DNA from 2 places in the Pseudovibrio sp. POLY-S9 genome. Region 1 is predicted to be linked to the other one. Evidence: predicted binding sites of a transcription regulator. Region 1 holds the regulator's gene; the other holds the start of a gene.

Region 1 (11,321 bases):
GTTTGTAATTCATGACCGCCTTACACTCATTCCTGGAATGCGTGTTGACCATTCTCGCCTGAAGCCGGGGACTGGCGTGGCTCTGCGTAAAGATTTGGATGAGACGGCCTATTCTCCAAAACTTGCAGCAATTTATGAGCTGACAAACTGGCTGAATGTCTTTGGTTCTGTTGCACACACAGAACGCATGCCAGTTTTGGATGAAGTTTTCTCGGGTGATGGCTTTACCGATCTCGGAAAAGAAAAATCTAACAATTTAGAAGCTGGCTTAGGCTTGAAATTCAATGACGTATTGTTGGAAAATGATAGCCTTCGCTTCAAAGTAACGGGCTTTTACAACAGCATCGACAACTACCTCTATTCCTCTCGCGATCATGCAACGGGCAAGACAATCACAACTGCTATTGATGAGGCGCGGATCAAAGGCATCGAATTAGAAGCAGGTTATTCCTCAGACAGCTGGTACGGCAATCTGGGTGCTTCAGTTACACGGGGTGACAACCTTTCTGATGATGAATATCTGGATAGCGTAGCGGCAGATAATCTTTTCCTTTCAGTAGGATATAAGATTACTGACTATAATCTGGATGTTTCCTGGCGCTCTGATCTATACGCAGAACAGGACCGCGTGAACGATGCTGACGATGCTTCGCCAGGTTATGCGCTGCACAGTGCGCGTTTAGCCTGGAAGCCTGAAGATGGGTTCCTTGCAGGCTCAGAAGTGCGCGCAAGCGTGACCAATATCTTCGATCAGAAACACACAGCGCATCTGAGTGAAACCGAAGGCAAAGGTCGGTCCTTCAAGCTTAGCTTGGCGAAAACGTTTTAAGCCTCTCTTCGGTGTGCTGCAAATGCAGTGTGTCTGACAATGCTGGTGAGACAGGTTTGCCTGAATGAGGCTAGGCCTTCTGTGGCGGAAAGGCCGGGATCGGCGGGGAAGAAATTCTCCGCCGTTTTCTTTTGTAACTCAATTACGCTGGATCAGCCGTGCTCAATTTCCAGCATTTCACTCCATGTTTTTGGAGTGTCGCCGTTGAGCGGGTTCTTTGTAGTGCGTTTGTACTTGATGGTTTCAAAATGCATGCTCAGTGTGTCTGCCAGCAACAAGCGCCCAACCAGACCTTCACCAAACCCAACGATTTCCTTGATCACCTCAAGCGCCTGCAATGTGCCAACCAGGCCTGTCAAAGCACCCAAAACACCCGCCTCTGTGCAGGTTGGTATGGAGCCAGCCTCAGGGCGTTTGGGGAACAGGCAGCGATAAGTTGGGTTGATGTAGTTGCCCTCATCATCGCGCTCAAATGGTTTCAGCAGCGTAACAGAGCCGTCAAACTGACCCACAGCAGCCGTAACTAAAGGACGGCCAGCATAAAAGCACGCATCCGAAACGAGATAGCGAGTGGCAAAGTTATCAGAGCCATCAACCACGATATGGTAATCGTTGATCAACGCCATGGCATTTTGCCCACTAATGCGTGTCGGATGCGGAACAACGCGCACATTCGGGTTCAGCCGAGCGATCGCCTCCGCCGCACTGGCAACTTTAGGCTCGCCAAGCTTCTCCGTGTCATGGATGATCTGACGCTGAAGGTTAGACAGTGAAACAACATCATCATCAACAATGCCGATGGTGCCGACGCCAGCCGCCGCAAGGTATTGCAGAACCGGCGCACCAAGCCCCCCTGCTCCAATCACCAAAACACGCGCAGCTTTTAGTTTTTGTTGTCCCGGGCCACCAACATCCCGCAGGACAATGTGGCGGGCATAACGTTCCAGTTCAGAAGCTGTAAGGGAAAGCAATTGGGACTCCAGTAGTTTAACCGAGCATACGGCTCACCAGTCGGGCTGTGTAATCCACCATGGGAATGACACGCGCATAATTGAGACGAGTCGGCCCGATAACACCAAGAACGCCCACAACGCGCTGTTCACTATCGCGGTATGGAGACACGATCAAGGAAGAACCGGAAAGCGAGAACAGCTTGTTTTCTGACCCGATAAAAATACGTACGCCTTCGCCGCCCTTTGCAAGATCGAGCAGGCGGATCAGCTCACTCTTGTTCTCCAAATCATCAAACAGTAAGCGAATACGCTCCAGATCTTCCTTCGCACCCACGTTTTCCAGCAGGTTGGAGCGTCCACGCACGATCAGTGTTCCGGGATCATTCTTGTCCCCACCCCAAACAGCAACACCTGCATCCACCACTTTGGACGTCAGCGTATCCAGCTCGGCTTGAAATTCGTTTCGCTGCCGAACTAGCTCAGATTGCGCATCGGCTAGCGTGCGGTTTCTGATGATGGAGTTGAGGTAATTCGAGGCTTCGGTTAATGCAGACGGTGGCAAGCCAGCAGGCAGATCGACAACACGGTTTTCAACGGAACCGTCCTCACTCACCAGCACAACAAGCGCTTTAAGCGGTTCAATCTGCACAAACTCGATATGGCGAAGGGTGGTGTCCGTCTTGTTGGAAAGAACAACCCCCGCCCCGCGGCTCAAACCAGATAACATCTGACTGGCTTCGGTCAGAACTTGTTCCGGTGTTTTCTCACCACCTTTAGCCTTCACCTGAACGGCAATCTGCTCGCGCTCTTCCTTGGTCAGATCGCCAACTTCCAAAAAACCGTCCACGAACAGACGAAGACCAGACTGCGTCGGCAAGCGTCCAGCACTGGTGTGCGGAGAGTAGAGCAGCCCATGGTGCTCCAGATCTGCCATTACGTTGCGAATAGAGGCCGGAGACAGAGGTTGCGAAAGCCCGCGTGCAAGGTTGCGAGACCCCAACGGTTCGCCGGTATCAAGGTAGTTCTCGACAATGCGCCGGAAGACCTCACGGGAACGTTCATCAAGATCCTCAAGAGGGACAGAAGGAGGAACGCTCGTCACGGTATCGGTACTCCACATCAACAGCAGGTTTGGGCCAAAGCCTGTATTCAATCCCTAACACAGGACAATTGAACAGCCAAAACTCATTTTTAGCAGAAAATAGCCTCTCAAACCAAAACCAGCCTTTGCGCTAACGGCAATCCGCAGCTAAAAGATCCGCAATACCATTTGTGAATTTGTAGCTATTAAGCAACCCGAGGGAGCTTGCCTTGAACCGTCCATCCAAACGTACACCAGAAGAAATGCGTCCAGTCAGCCTGGAGCGCGGTGTTGCCAAACATGCCGAAGGCTCCTGCCTGATCAAATTCGGCGATACCCATGTTCTGTGTACCGCAAGTTTGGAAGAGCGTGTTCCGCCGTGGCTCCGTGGTCAGAACCGTGGCTGGGTAACTGCAGAATACGGCATGCTGCCACGCGCAACTCATGACCGTATGCGCCGTGAATCCTCCGCAGGCAAGCAGTCTGGCCGTACTCAGGAAATCCAGCGCCTCATTGGCCGCTCTCTGCGTGCTGTCGTTGATCTGGGTGCTCTGGGCGAGCGTCAGATCTCCGTTGACTGTGATGTCATTCAGGCAGACGGCGGCACCCGTACAGCGTCTATCACCGGCGCTTGGGTTGCTCTGCACGACTGTCTGAAATGGATGGAAGCGCGCGACATGGTCAAAACCGATAAGGTTCTCAAAGACCACATCGCAGCGATCTCCTGCGGCATCTACGAAGGTACTCCGGTTGCTGATCTGGATTACATCGAAGACTCCTCTGCTGACACTGACGCAAACTTCGTCATGACTGGCAAAGGCGGCATTGTTGAAATTCAGGGTACTGCTGAAGGTGAGCCATTCTCCGAAGAAGAACTCGGCCAGCTCATGGGTCTTGCAAAACAGTCCATTTCCAAACTGGTTGAACTGCAGAAGCTGACGGTGCTCTGATGCAGGCAGACACAACAGAAAACCGCCGCCTGGAACCTGGCAAGCTCGTGCTTGCCAGTCACAACAAGGGCAAGCTGCGCGAAATTCAGGACATGCTTGCACCGCATGGCTTTGAAGTTCTCTCTGCTGGTGATCTGAACCTGCCAGAGCCAGTGGAAGATGGCGACACGTTTGAAGCAAACGCTGCGATCAAAGCACTTGCTGCGGCAACGGCCACTGGCTTGCCAGCCCTTGCGGATGACAGCGGTTTTTGTGTAAACGGCCTGAACGGCGATCCGGGCATCTACTCCGCACGTTGGGCTGGGCCAGGCAAAGACTTTGGCGTTGCCATGCAGGCCGTGCAGGACAAGCTGACCGAAACGAACGCAACAGACCGGACTGCTTACTTCGTTGCTGTGCTGTGTATGGCATGGCCGGATGGGCACACTCAGTTCTATCGTGGTGAGATCCATGGCGAACTGGCATGGCCTCCGCGCGGTCTGGAAGGCTTCGGCTACGATCCAATGTTCGTTCCGGAAGGTTTTGATAGAACCTTCGGTGAGATGGACAAACAAGAAAAACACAAAACAAAAGAAGGCGAAGCGCTGTCTCATCGCGCCCGTGCCTTTGTTAAGTTTCAAAAAGAGTGCTTGCCGGCGTAATACGCGTTCCCGAAAAGTGGCTTCCAGTTTTCGGATAAGAACTCGTGCAAATGAGCTGGCAAACGCAAAGGAAAAAGAATGACTGTGTCACCGGTTGGCGGCTTTGGGATTTACGTGCATTGGCCTTTTTGTTTGGCAAAATGCCCATATTGTGACTTTAACTCCCACGTGCGCCACCAGCCGGTTTCGCAGGAACATTACGCCAAAGCTCTGGCAACAGAGCTGGCACGTTATGCGCAGATGGTGCCGGGTCGCACGGTTGACTCCGTCTTCTTCGGCGGCGGCACGCCATCTTTGATGGAGCCGAAAACCGTTGAGACAATCCTCAATGAAGTTGCGCGCCTCTGGCATCTGCCGTCCACCGCTGAAATCTCCATGGAAGCCAACCCAACCAGCGTGGAAGCAACCCGCTTTGTGGGCTACAGATCTGCAGGTGTAAACCGCCTCTCCGTCGGTATTCAGGCGTTGGATGACAAGGAACTGAAGATCCTTGGTCGCCAACATTCTGTTTCGGAGGCGATTCAAGCTGTTGAAATTGCGCGCAAAACTTTCCCGCGCATCTCGTTTGATCTGATCTACGCCCGCCCAAATCAAACCTTGACGGCATGGGAGCAAGAGCTCAACCGTGCTATCGATCTGGCCGCTGATCACCTCTCCATGTATCAGCTCACCATCGAAAGCGGCACCATGTTCCAGCGCTTGTATGCGGCTGGAAAGCTGGAGATGCTGGACCCTGATCTAGCCGCAGACATGTTTGATCTGGCGCAGGAGGTTACAGCAGCACGCGGTTTGCCGGCCTATGAGGTCTCAAACCATGCGGCGCCTGACACTCAGTGCCAGCACAACCTCATTTACTGGCGTTATGGTGATTACGTCGGTGTTGGACCGGGTGCACACGGCCGATTGACGCTGGAAGATGGCACCAAGCTGGCAACCTCGACTGAAAAACATCCGGAAACATGGCTAGGCTTAGTTGAAAGTCAGGGCCACGGCTCTATTTCTGAAGACATACTTGGTCATGGCGAGCAGGGTGACGAGTTGTTGTTGATGGGTATGCGATTGCATGAAGGCATTGACGTACCACGTTATGAACAGCTCTCTGGCCGTCAGTTCAATCCGCAGAGATTGTTAAATCTGCAGGAAAACGGCATGGTAGAATGGGTAAGCAACACTCGCCTGCGTGCAACGCAAGCTGGCTTTCCCCTACTGGATGCCGTAATTGCTGAGCTGGCTTCCGATTAGCATTCCCAAATAAAATTCATTAGCGATTTCAACTTAGTGAAATAATTGCAGTCGAATTACTCGATTCGATTGGGGTATTAATTTACATATTGTGCAATGCAACATAATTGATTACACTGACATGTACCTCAGCGATGGTGAAGAACCTATTGATCTTCAATGCAAGTTAAGGTTGGTTTGAATTTCTCCATGAGTCTATGTTGCTGAAAAGGTATAGAGCTGTCTATACTTTTGCGGTGCAGCACTTAGGGCTAAAGTGTATTCGTGTTGCGGAAATCAAGAATTACATGAACAAGAGTTGGCTGAAGCGAACGTCTTGGGAGGAAACATTCTGTGCTGTTCTACCACTTGTATGAAATGAACCATGCAGCGATGTCCCCTGTCCGGGCTGCAGCAGACATGACAAGATTGTGCTTTCAGAACCCGCTCAATCCCATGTCACACACGCAGGTTGGTCGCACGGTTGCTGCATCCTGTGAGATGCTTGAGCGCGTAACCCGTCGTTATGGCAAGCCGGAGTTTGAGCTCGACACCACTGTCGTGGATGGTAAAGAAGTAGACATCACGGAAGAAATCATCTGGGCGAAACCATTTTGCGGCCTGTTACACTTCAAGCGTGATTTACCTCAAAGCAGAAAAGACGATCCTAAAATTCTGATCGTCTCACCCATGTCTGGCCACTATGCAACTCTTCTGCGCGGCACTGTTGAAGCCTTACTGCCAAATCTGGATGTTTACATCACGGACTGGGAAGACGCGCGACAGGTGCCTGTAGCTGATGGCCGTTTCGACCTGGACGATTACATCGAATACATCATGCAGATGCTGCATTATCTGGGGCCAAATACGCACGTTCTGGCGGTTTGCCAGCCATCCGTTCCAGTTTATGCCGCCGTTGCCTTGATGGAAGAGAACGGAGACAAATGCGCTCCGGCGACTATGACGCTGATGGGTGGCCCAATTGACACCCGCGAAGCGCCAACCGCCGTGAATGATCTGGCCGTCGAAAAAGGTATCGATTGGTTCAAGCGCAATGTTGTTATGGAAGTTCCTTTCCCCCACAAAGGCTTCACACGACAGGTTTATCCGGGCTTCCTCCAGCTCTCTGGCTTCATGAGCATGAATCTGGACCGGCACATGGTTGCCCATCGCGATTTCTTCCAGCATCTGATTGAGGGTGATGGTGACAGCGCTGAGAAGCATCGTGACTTCTATGATGAATATCTCGCTGTTATGGATCTGACCTCCGAATTCTATCTCCAAACCGTGGAGACCGTGTTCATCGAGCATTCGTTGCCAAAAGGCGAAATGATGCATCGTGGCAAGATGGTTGATCCGAAAAAGATCACCGGCACGGCGCTGTTTACCGTTGAAGGCGAAAACGACGACATTTCTGGTGTTGGCCAAACCCAAGCGGCTCAAAAGCTGGCTGAAAACATCCCATCCAACCGCCGGTTGCACTACATCCAGCCCGGTGTAGGCCACTACGGTGTGTTTAACGGTTCAAAGTATCGTTCTGAAATCGCGCCACGTATCGTCAAGTTCATTCAGGATAATCCAAGAAACGTGCGTGCGGAGCAAGTTTCCAAACGTGCAGCGAAAAAGACCCTGCGTGAAAACACCTCTGAGAAAATTGCGGGTGATCCACTACGCGAAATCCTGCTTGCTGAGCCAAAAGGCGCTGCAGATGACCTGCAGTTGATCAGCGGTGTTGGACCTAAACTAGAGCGGGCTTTGAACGGCGCAGGTATCTTCCACTACTGGCAAATTGCAAATCTGACAGAACATCAGGCCGCGGCGCTGGACGATCGTTTGGATATTCGCGGACGCATGGTTCGGGATAATTGGGTTGAGCAGGCACGCCGTCTCAACGAAACAGTGCATTCCAACTGAACGTAAGTGAAGATAACCCATCGTCTAATAAAATTTCATTCTATCTCTTGAAAGTAAAATAAAATCATCCCATCTCAAGCTTGTTGATTTGAGAAAGGGGTGATTTTAATGAATGTAAATGCAATAAAACCCTCCTGGAATCCTCTAAGTATTGCACTTATGGTTCTTGGATTCGTAGTTTTCTGGCCTCTTGGCCTTGCTATGCTTGCCTACATCTTATGGGGCGACAACTTTAATGGCTGGAAGCGTGAAGCTAAATGCCAGTGGAATCGTAGCAACTTGAAAAATACGATGGACAATATGCAAAATGCGACCCGCAGCGGTAATGCTGCATTTGACGACTACCGTGAAAAAGAGCTGACCCGCTTGGAAGAAGAGCGCAGAAAGCTTGATAGCATGCGTCAGGAATTCGACGATTACATGAACGACCTGCGTCAGGCTAAAGATCAGGAAGAATTCGACCGATTCATGAGAAACCGCCACAACCGTCCAGGCGAGCCATCTGCTGGTGAAGCAATCTAGTGGTTCTCAAAGGCTCATAACAAGCATCTGGTGCTCTGCTTTTGCAGGGCACCCTTTTGTGCGTTGAGGCTTACTCGCAAAGCAACACACTCGCTAAAGTAATTCGCACTGGTCGACTTTCAAATCGCCCCTTTCTCTGCAATAACGAGAGCGGCTAGTGCAATTTTTGAGGTGATATGGGGTTCTTTGCGACAAAGGTTTTGCCAGAGTTTATTGAGGTGGATCTGGGGAATAAGCCTCTGCAAATCCGCCTGAAACGCAACTCCAGAGCAAAACGCTATATCCTTAGAATTCCCCCAGGAGATCCAACACCTGTCATCACTGTTCCTGCTCGCGGCAATCTGAAAACAGCCCAGGATTTCGCCAACCGGCAAGTCGAGTGGCTGAAGCAAAGATTGGGTTCTCGTCCGAATACCATCAAATTTGAAGAGGGTGCCCGCATCCCTATTAAAGGTGTCCTGCACACCTTGCGGTCTTCTGGCAAACTGCGTGGGCTTGCGAAGCTTGACCTTGAAGAAGAGACGGATGAACCGCTGTTGTTACTGCCTGGAGAAACCCAAAGCTTTCACCGCAAAACCAAAGACTTCCTGCGGAAGTTAGCTAAAGAAGATCTTGAGGCACACGTACAGCACTTCACGAAGAAGCTTGAACGCAACTATCATAGCATCACACTACGAGACACTAAGAGCCGTTGGGGATCCTGCTCGTATGATGGGAAACTATCGTTCTCCTGGCGCCTTGTGATGGCACCACCCGACATTTTGGAGTACGTAGCCGCTCACGAAGTTGCTCACTTGGTGAAACTGGATCATTCACCAGAGTTCTGGCGTGTTTGTGAGCAGTTAGCACCCCACACAAAGCAAGCCCAACGCTGGCTCAAAGAGCACGGCTCTCAACTTCACCTTTACGGACAAGAATAGCTAGCCACCGCCAAACAACCTTCCAAGCAGGTCCAGAGGGCTTGTGCTGGTGTTGTTTTGCGGGCGCGGAGCTGTTGTTGCTTGAATTGCAGGCCTTGGTGGCTGTGGTTGCTGAGGAGCTGCCACAAATGTTGGTTGACGACGCTTAGGCGCAGTGCCCGGTTTCAACAATGGTGATGTTTCGGCAAGATTAATCGGCACACCCGGCAGTCTGGCAATCGGGATACCCTGATGCTCTGTCTCCATCACCCATGCCCAGATTTCTGCTGGCAGTGTACCCCCACTCACCTTCTTCATTGGCTTGTTGTTGTCGTTTCCAAGCCAAACCGCAGTGGTGAGTGAGTTTGTATAACCAATGAACCACGCATCTTTGTAGCCTTGCGTTGTACCGGTTTTGCCTCCCGCCGGTCGTCCAGCCAACAGCGCGCGTTTTCCTGTGCCTCCATAGACTGTTTGTGCCATCATAGTATTGATTTCACTCAGCTTATCTCCGCGAACAACGCGTCCTGTACCATCACCGGAACGGCGATAAAGCACTTTACCATGTTCATTTCGAATTTGCCGTACCACATGAGGAACGACACCATATCCGCCATTGGAGAAAGGCACATACGCAGCTGCAATCTCAAGCGGGGTAACCTCTGAAGTTCCAAGAGCGATGGACGGATTGGACTTGAGCGCAGATGTAATGCCCAGACGACGTGCTGTACGCGCCACGTTGGCCGGACCGACCTCATGCGCCAGCTTTGCTGCAACGGTGTTGATCGAAAATGCAAGCGCTTGCGTCAGTGTCACATCGCCGTAGTATCGCTTGGTGTAGTTCTTCGGCGTCCAGCCCCTGTAGGTGACACGAGCATCCCTGCGGACAGTATTAGGGGTCATACCCCGTTCCAATGCCGCAAGATAAACAAACGGTTTGAAGGCGGATCCCGGCTGTCTGCGTGCATAAACAGCGCGGTTGAACTGGCTTTTCCGATAATCAACACCACCAACCAGAGCACGGATTGCACCGCTGCGATTGAGCGTAACAACCGCGCCTTGAGTGACATTAAACTCTCGGCGAGACTCCGCAATTCGAGTGGTCAGCGCTGTCTCTGCCGCTTGCTGCATATCCCAATCGATGGTGGTATCGACGATGATGTCTTCACCAATAGAGCCGACGAAGCCGGGTAGCAACTCCATCACGTAATCAGCAACATAATTGCCACTGCTACTGTTGTGGCTTGTAACCACGTGCGCTGGGTTGAACAATGCGTTCTTGGCGTCATCAGCGGTGATGAAGCCAGCCTTGTGCATTGATGCGATCACCACCTGCGCACGACCTTCTGCAAGAGCGGCATTGCGTGTGGGTGCATATTTACTAGGTGCTTTCAGAAGTCCTGCAATGGTTGCCGCTTCAGCAAGATTGATGAGATGAGCGGATTTGCCAAAGTAAACCCGCGAGGCGGCATCAACACCATAAGCCCCGGCACCGAGATACACCCGGTTAAGGTACATCTCCAGAATTTCGTCCTTGCTGTAATTCCACTCCAACCACAGCGCCATCACCACTTCCTGCATCTTGCGTTGCATGGTGCGCTCAGGCTTTAGGAACAGGTTCTTCGCCAGCTGCTGTGTGAGTGTTGATCCGCCCTGTACAGTTCGCCCGCTGGTGTAGTTGACAAATGCAGCGCGGGCGAGACCAATTGGATCGATGCCGAAATGATACCTGAACCGCCTGTCTTCAATAGCCATTACAGCTTCAGGCAGATACGTAGGCAACTGCTCAAGACGGACGGCCTCTCCGCCGGTATCTCCACGATTGGCAATCAAAGTGCCGTTTGCTGAAACGATGCGCACGTTAGGTGGGCGTTGCGGAACAGCCCACTCCGATGCTGGTGGCAAATGCGCAGCGTAATAGGTGAGAATACCGCCAACAACGACGATCCCCCAAATGCCAAGTACGACGCTCCAATACATGGAAAAGCGAAAGGACTTCCACAAGAACCGTCGAAACTTGCTTTGGCTCTTTGGCTTGCCAGAGGAGGTTGCTGCATCAAGAGCTGCCAGTGTCTGTTGACGTGCCTTGCGGCTAGGCTTTTTGGCAGGCTTCTTGACTGGCGCTCCTTGCGCAGGTCTGGGACGTTGAGGTGCAGGTTTTCTGGCCTGTGCCGTTGGGTTTTGCGGTGAAGAGCGTTGCCCTGATGATGATTGCTTGCTTGGAGCGTTGGTTTTGCTCGGGCGGCGAATATAATCTTCCACCTCGTCCGGACGCAATGCGACGCCTTGTAAGCGTGGGCGTTGAGGTTGT
Region 2 (4,918 bases), on a different contig from region 1:
AACAGAAATCACTGCAGGTCGCTTCCGTGAAGACCTGTTCTATCGTCTCCACGTGCTGCCGATCCGTCTGCCAGCTCTTCGTGAGCGTCGTGAAGATATACCCTCCCTCGCTCAAACATTCCTGAAGAAGTATGCCGCAGAAGAAAATCGCAGATTTCAGCGTTTTTCGACCTATGCGGAGGCTCTTTTATTGCAGCACAGCTGGCCGGGTAACGTGCGCGAACTGGAGAATGTCATTCGCCAGCTTGTGGTCATGAATGACGGTGATGAAGTCACTGAACTCATGCTCTCTCCTTTGCTGCGTGACCAGGCTGTTCCTGTTCTTTCCGAGATTGCCTTCAGCGCAAGCGAACCGATGCCTTCCATGGGGCGGTCAATCGAACCGCTGTGGTTTCAGGAAAAGCAGATTATCGAGACCACGCTTGAAACTTTTGACGGCAACATTGCTCTTGCAGCTGCCGCCTTGGAAATCAGCCCCTCGACCATCTACCGGAAGAAGCAATCCTGGGCTGAACGAGCTGGTGCCTGATCAATTGCGTGGTAATTGCTTAACCATCGCATGAGGAATGTCTTCGTGACGCATATCTAAGCTGCCTCAACAAATGGGGCAGTATTGTCTCCCTTAGATTTAAGAGCTATACCACCGCCAAGAATCAGGTGAGTGCCGCAGATATTGTGTTCTGCTGGCTCTAGGGGGCTAACAATGCCATTTACAGTGAGAGGGATGTCAGCTTACGCAAAAGCTGCAGCCTGTTCTATTTTTGCGGTTGCTTTGTTGGGTAGCGCTGCATCTGCTGAAGACAAGAGTGCGCCGAGCGCTGGCTTTAAAGCTGCTCAGGACGCCTACACCATTGCCTGGCAGCAGCAGCCACTCGCTTTTACGGCAGCAAAATTCATCGCACTACCAGCTGAGAGTTATGGGGCTTACACGCCTCTGGAGACGACAGAGTTCCAGAGCGGTGATCCATTGACCGTTTATGCTGAGCCTGTTGGCTTCTCTTACAAAGAGATGGGCAGCACATATGCGATTGATCTGAGTGTTGACTTTGAACTGCGCAACACCACTGGTCAGGTGCTTGCTTCTCAGGACGGGTTTACCGCCTTGCACTCGGCAAGCTTCAACCAAATCCGCGAGTATCAGACATCTTTGAGCTTCAACCTTAAAGGGCTGCAAGCTGGAGACTATGTGCTGAAGGTGCAGTTTAACGACGAGAACTCGGAAAAGTCCGGCAGCTTTGAGCTTCCGTTTTCCATGAAGGACGCGCCTCTTCAGAATTAGAGCATGTTGCGTTCATATGCATTCACGCACCAAGCTCTAACTCTTTAATTTTGCGCGTATTCTTATCCAAAAACCGGAACCACTTTTCGGGAACACGCTCTAAGACCTGAAAGCTTCCTGTTAAAGTTCAAAAGCTGGCTTTAATCTTAAAGCCGGCTTTTCTTTTGCGCTGATTCCGGAAATTCCCGTGCAGGCAGCACAGACAGTCCATTCGTCTAGGATGAGTTGAGACTGTTCCCAAATTGCCCCCAATTTCTCGCAGTATTCCTATATTTTTTGCGCTCCAAAATATTTTTTTGCTGCTCTCTCCTTGACTATACCAGAGGGTGAAACTACATCATTTCACGGTTGTTAGCACTCTGCCTTTGGGAGTGCTAATCACTGTGGGCCCGCAAGGTTTCACCCACTCTCAAAGTTTTTAACCTTCGCGTCCGGGCGTTGCCTAAAAGGGGCGCTCGCGTATGAGAGGAAGAGCCAATTATGAAGTTTCGTCCGCTACACGACCGTGTTGTCGTTCGCCGCATTGAGTCTGAAGAAAAAACAGCTGGTGGCATCATCATTCCTGACACTGCAAAAGAAAAGCCACAGGAAGGCGAAGTTATCGCTGTTGGCGCTGGCGCACGTAAGGACAACGGTGAGCTGATCGCTATCGACGTTAAAGCTGGTGACCGTGTTCTGTTCGGCAAATGGTCCGGTACTGAAGTTAAGATCGACGGCGAAGACCTGCTGATCATGAAGGAATCCGACATCATGGGTATCCTGGCTTAATTCCAAGCCATTGTTGAGACCCTACGATCCCTTCTCTTATTCAAGAATTAAGTGAGACAAAACCATGGCTGCTAAAGAAGTCAAATTCGGCTCCGATGCCCGCGATAAGATGCTTAAAGGCGTCGACATCCTTGCAAACGCTGTAAAAGTTACCCTCGGCCCTAAAGGTCGTAACGTTGTTCTGGATAAAGCATTCGGCGCACCACGCATCACCAAAGACGGTGTTTCTGTTGCGAAGGAAATCGAACTTGAAGACAAGTTCGAAAACATGGGCGCACAGATGGTGCGTGAAGTTGCTTCCAAAACCAACGACATTGCTGGTGACGGTACAACAACTGCGACAGTTCTGGCGCAGGCTATCGTTAAAGAAGGTGCAAAGTTCGTTGCTGCTGGCATGAACCCAATGGACCTGAAGCGCGGCGTTGACATGGCAACTGCTGCTGCTGTTGCAGACCTGACTTCCCGTTCCAAGTCTATCTCTTCTACTGACGAAGTTGCACAGGTTGGCACTATCTCCGCTAACGGTGACACTCAGATCGGTGAAGACATTGCTGAAGCAATGCAGCGCGTTGGCAACGAAGGTGTTATCACCGTTGAAGAAGCTAAGTCTCTTGAGACAGAGCTTGAAGTTGTTGAAGGTATGCAGTTCGACCGCGGTTACCTTTCTCCATACTTCGTCACCAACGCTGAGAAGATGATTGCAGACCTGGAAAAGCCACTCATTCTCCTGCACGAGAAAAAGCTTTCCAACCTGCAGCCAATGCTTCCAATCCTTGAAAGCGCTGTTCAGTCTTCCCGCCCACTCATCATCATCGCTGAAGATGTTGAAGGTGAAGCACTGGCAACTCTCGTAGTGAACAAACTGCGTGGTGGCCTGAAGATTGCTGCTGTTAAAGCTCCTGGCTTCGGTGACCGTCGTAAAGCAATGCTTGAAGACATCGCTATCCTGACCGGTGGTACCGTGATCTCCGACGATCTCGGCATCAAGCTGGAAAACGTGACTGTTGACATGCTCGGCACTGCTGACAAAGTGAACATCACCAAGGAAACCACCACCATTGTTGATGGTGCTGGCGAAAAAGCTGACATCGAAGCACGCGTTTCCCAGATCAAAGCTCAGATCGAAGAAACTTCTTCTGACTACGACCGCGAAAAGCTGCAGGAACGTCTTGCTAAGCTTGCTGGCGGTGTTGCAGTTATCCGCGTTGGTGGTGCAACTGAAGTAGAAGTTAAAGAGAAAAAAGACCGCATCGACGATGCCCTGAACGCAACACGCGCTGCTGTTGAAGAAGGTATCGTACCAGGTGGTGGTTGTGCTCTTCTTCGTGCAAAAGCTGCTGTTGAGAAAGTATCTTCCGAGAACGTTGACATTGAAGCTGGTATCAAGATCGTTCTGCGCGCTCTTGAAGCTCCACTTCGCCAGATCGCTGAAAACTCCGGCGTTGAAGGTTCCATCGTTGCTGGCAAGATCCAGGACAACATTGCTGACGAAACCTTCGGCTTCAATGCCCAGACCGAAGAATACGTCAACATGATTGAAGCTGGCATCATCGATCCAACCAAGGTTGTTCGTACAGCTCTTCAGGACGCAGCATCTGTTGCAGGCCTGCTGATCACTACCGAAGCAATGGTAGCTGAACTGCCTAAGAAAGACGCTGGCCCAGCAATGCCTCCTATGGACGGCGGCATGGGCGGCATGGGCGGCATGGGCTTCTAAGCCAAGCCAACCAACGCTTAAACGAATTAGGGCATCCTTCGGGGTGCCCTTTTTTGCATTGTCACAAACAGCTTCAGCTAGGAAAAAACAACTCATGAGTGAACTAAAACAAAAACATCATGATATTTGGCAAGCAGTCAAAGACCAGATGTCTGACACTAAACTGCCGATTAAACTGAGAAATAATGTTCCTGACGGAAGTTACTACGACATCAAATTTGGCATACCGAACGCCTATCTGAGTCTCCATTACCTGGATGAAGAAAACTGCGCGAAAGTTATGATCAACTTTCGGAATGAGCCCGGCGAGGCCTACTTCAAAGAACTGCTACGCCAAAAAGAACATGTAGAGACAGAGATCGGTGCATCACTTGATTGGGACCCTGCTGAACATGCTCGATATTGCAGCATCGTGTTATGGAAGAGAGATGTTGATCTTGGCACCAACACGACAATGCCAGAGCTTGCGGACTGGTATGTAACCTGGCTCGGAAACTTCCATATGGCACTCTTCCCGCTGCTCTCTGCCATTCCCAAATAGCAATCGAAATGAAAGCACCTGAAATGGTGCTCTTATTTTTTGCATTAGGCTTCAATTTGCTCGAGTTTTAAACTCTCACCCTGATCTACCAATCTGCTTTGGCTGATAATCGGAGAAATTTCCTATGAAAAATCGTGTGGCGATGGTCTTTGGTGCAACTGGGCTGATTGGTTCTGAGGTGGTTCGGCTGCTGCTTGCCAGTGAGGCGTATGACGAGGTTCATGCAGTTGTGCGCAAAGATCCAGCGATTGAAGATGATAAGCTTCGTTTGCATCTGACCGATTTCAGCGATTTTTCCAGCCTTCAACTGCCAATGAACGTGACGGATGTGTTCTGCTGTCTGGGGACCACGCTGAAGGCAGCCGGCTCAAAAGAAGCGTTTTACGCGATTGACTTCCAGCTTGCCTACGACCTTACACGGTTGGCACGTGAAGCAGGTGCTGAGCAGTTTCTCATGGTTTCTTCGATTGGTGCAGCAGCGGGCAGTTCCAACTCCTATCTGAAGGTCAAAGGGGAGCTTGAAGAGGCGGTTCGTGGGTTGTCTTATGCTTGCACAAAAGTGTTCCGACCGTCTTTGTTGCTTGGTGAGCGTCAGGAACAACGCTTTGCTGAG

Evidence for each region. Region 1 encodes HrcA, which represses chaperone genes, less so after heat shock. Its sites were predicted from a motif close to GTTAGCACTCNCNNNNNGNGAGTGCTAAC; they were not measured.
Region 2: a site for HrcA is predicted at 1,630-1,658, ahead of groES (co-chaperone GroES). Genes of this name have one in related genera too.

Annotation. Positions count from the first base shown of each region.
Region 1 is NZ_LCWX01000145.1:264,130-275,450, reverse strand. It holds gene PPL9_RS13495 (TonB-dependent receptor) at 1-829, shown strand, start outside; gene PPL9_RS13490 (molybdopterin-synthase adenylyltransferase MoeB) at 982-1,800, opposite strand; gene hrcA (heat-inducible transcriptional repressor HrcA) at 1,817-2,902, opposite strand; gene rph (ribonuclease PH) at 3,094-3,813, shown strand; gene rdgB (RdgB/HAM1 family non-canonical purine NTP pyrophosphatase) at 3,813-4,454, shown strand; gene hemW (radical SAM family heme chaperone HemW) at 4,533-5,696, shown strand; gene phaZ (polyhydroxyalkanoate depolymerase) at 6,030-7,589, shown strand; gene PPL9_RS13460 (DUF2852 domain-containing protein) at 7,698-8,111, shown strand; gene PPL9_RS13455 (SprT family zinc-dependent metalloprotease) at 8,288-9,031, shown strand; gene PPL9_RS13450 (PBP1A family penicillin-binding protein) at 9,032-11,321, opposite strand, start outside.
Region 2 is NZ_LCWX01000191.1:23,387-28,304, forward strand. It holds partial or broken gene PPL9_RS33490 (sigma 54-interacting transcriptional regulator) at 1-529, shown strand, start outside; gene PPL9_RS18490 (hypothetical protein) at 704-1,279, shown strand; gene groES (co-chaperone GroES) at 1,760-2,047, shown strand; gene groL (chaperonin GroEL) at 2,112-3,764, shown strand; gene PPL9_RS18505 (DUF4268 domain-containing protein) at 3,859-4,305, shown strand; gene PPL9_RS18510 (NAD-dependent epimerase/dehydratase family protein) at 4,430-4,918, shown strand, end outside.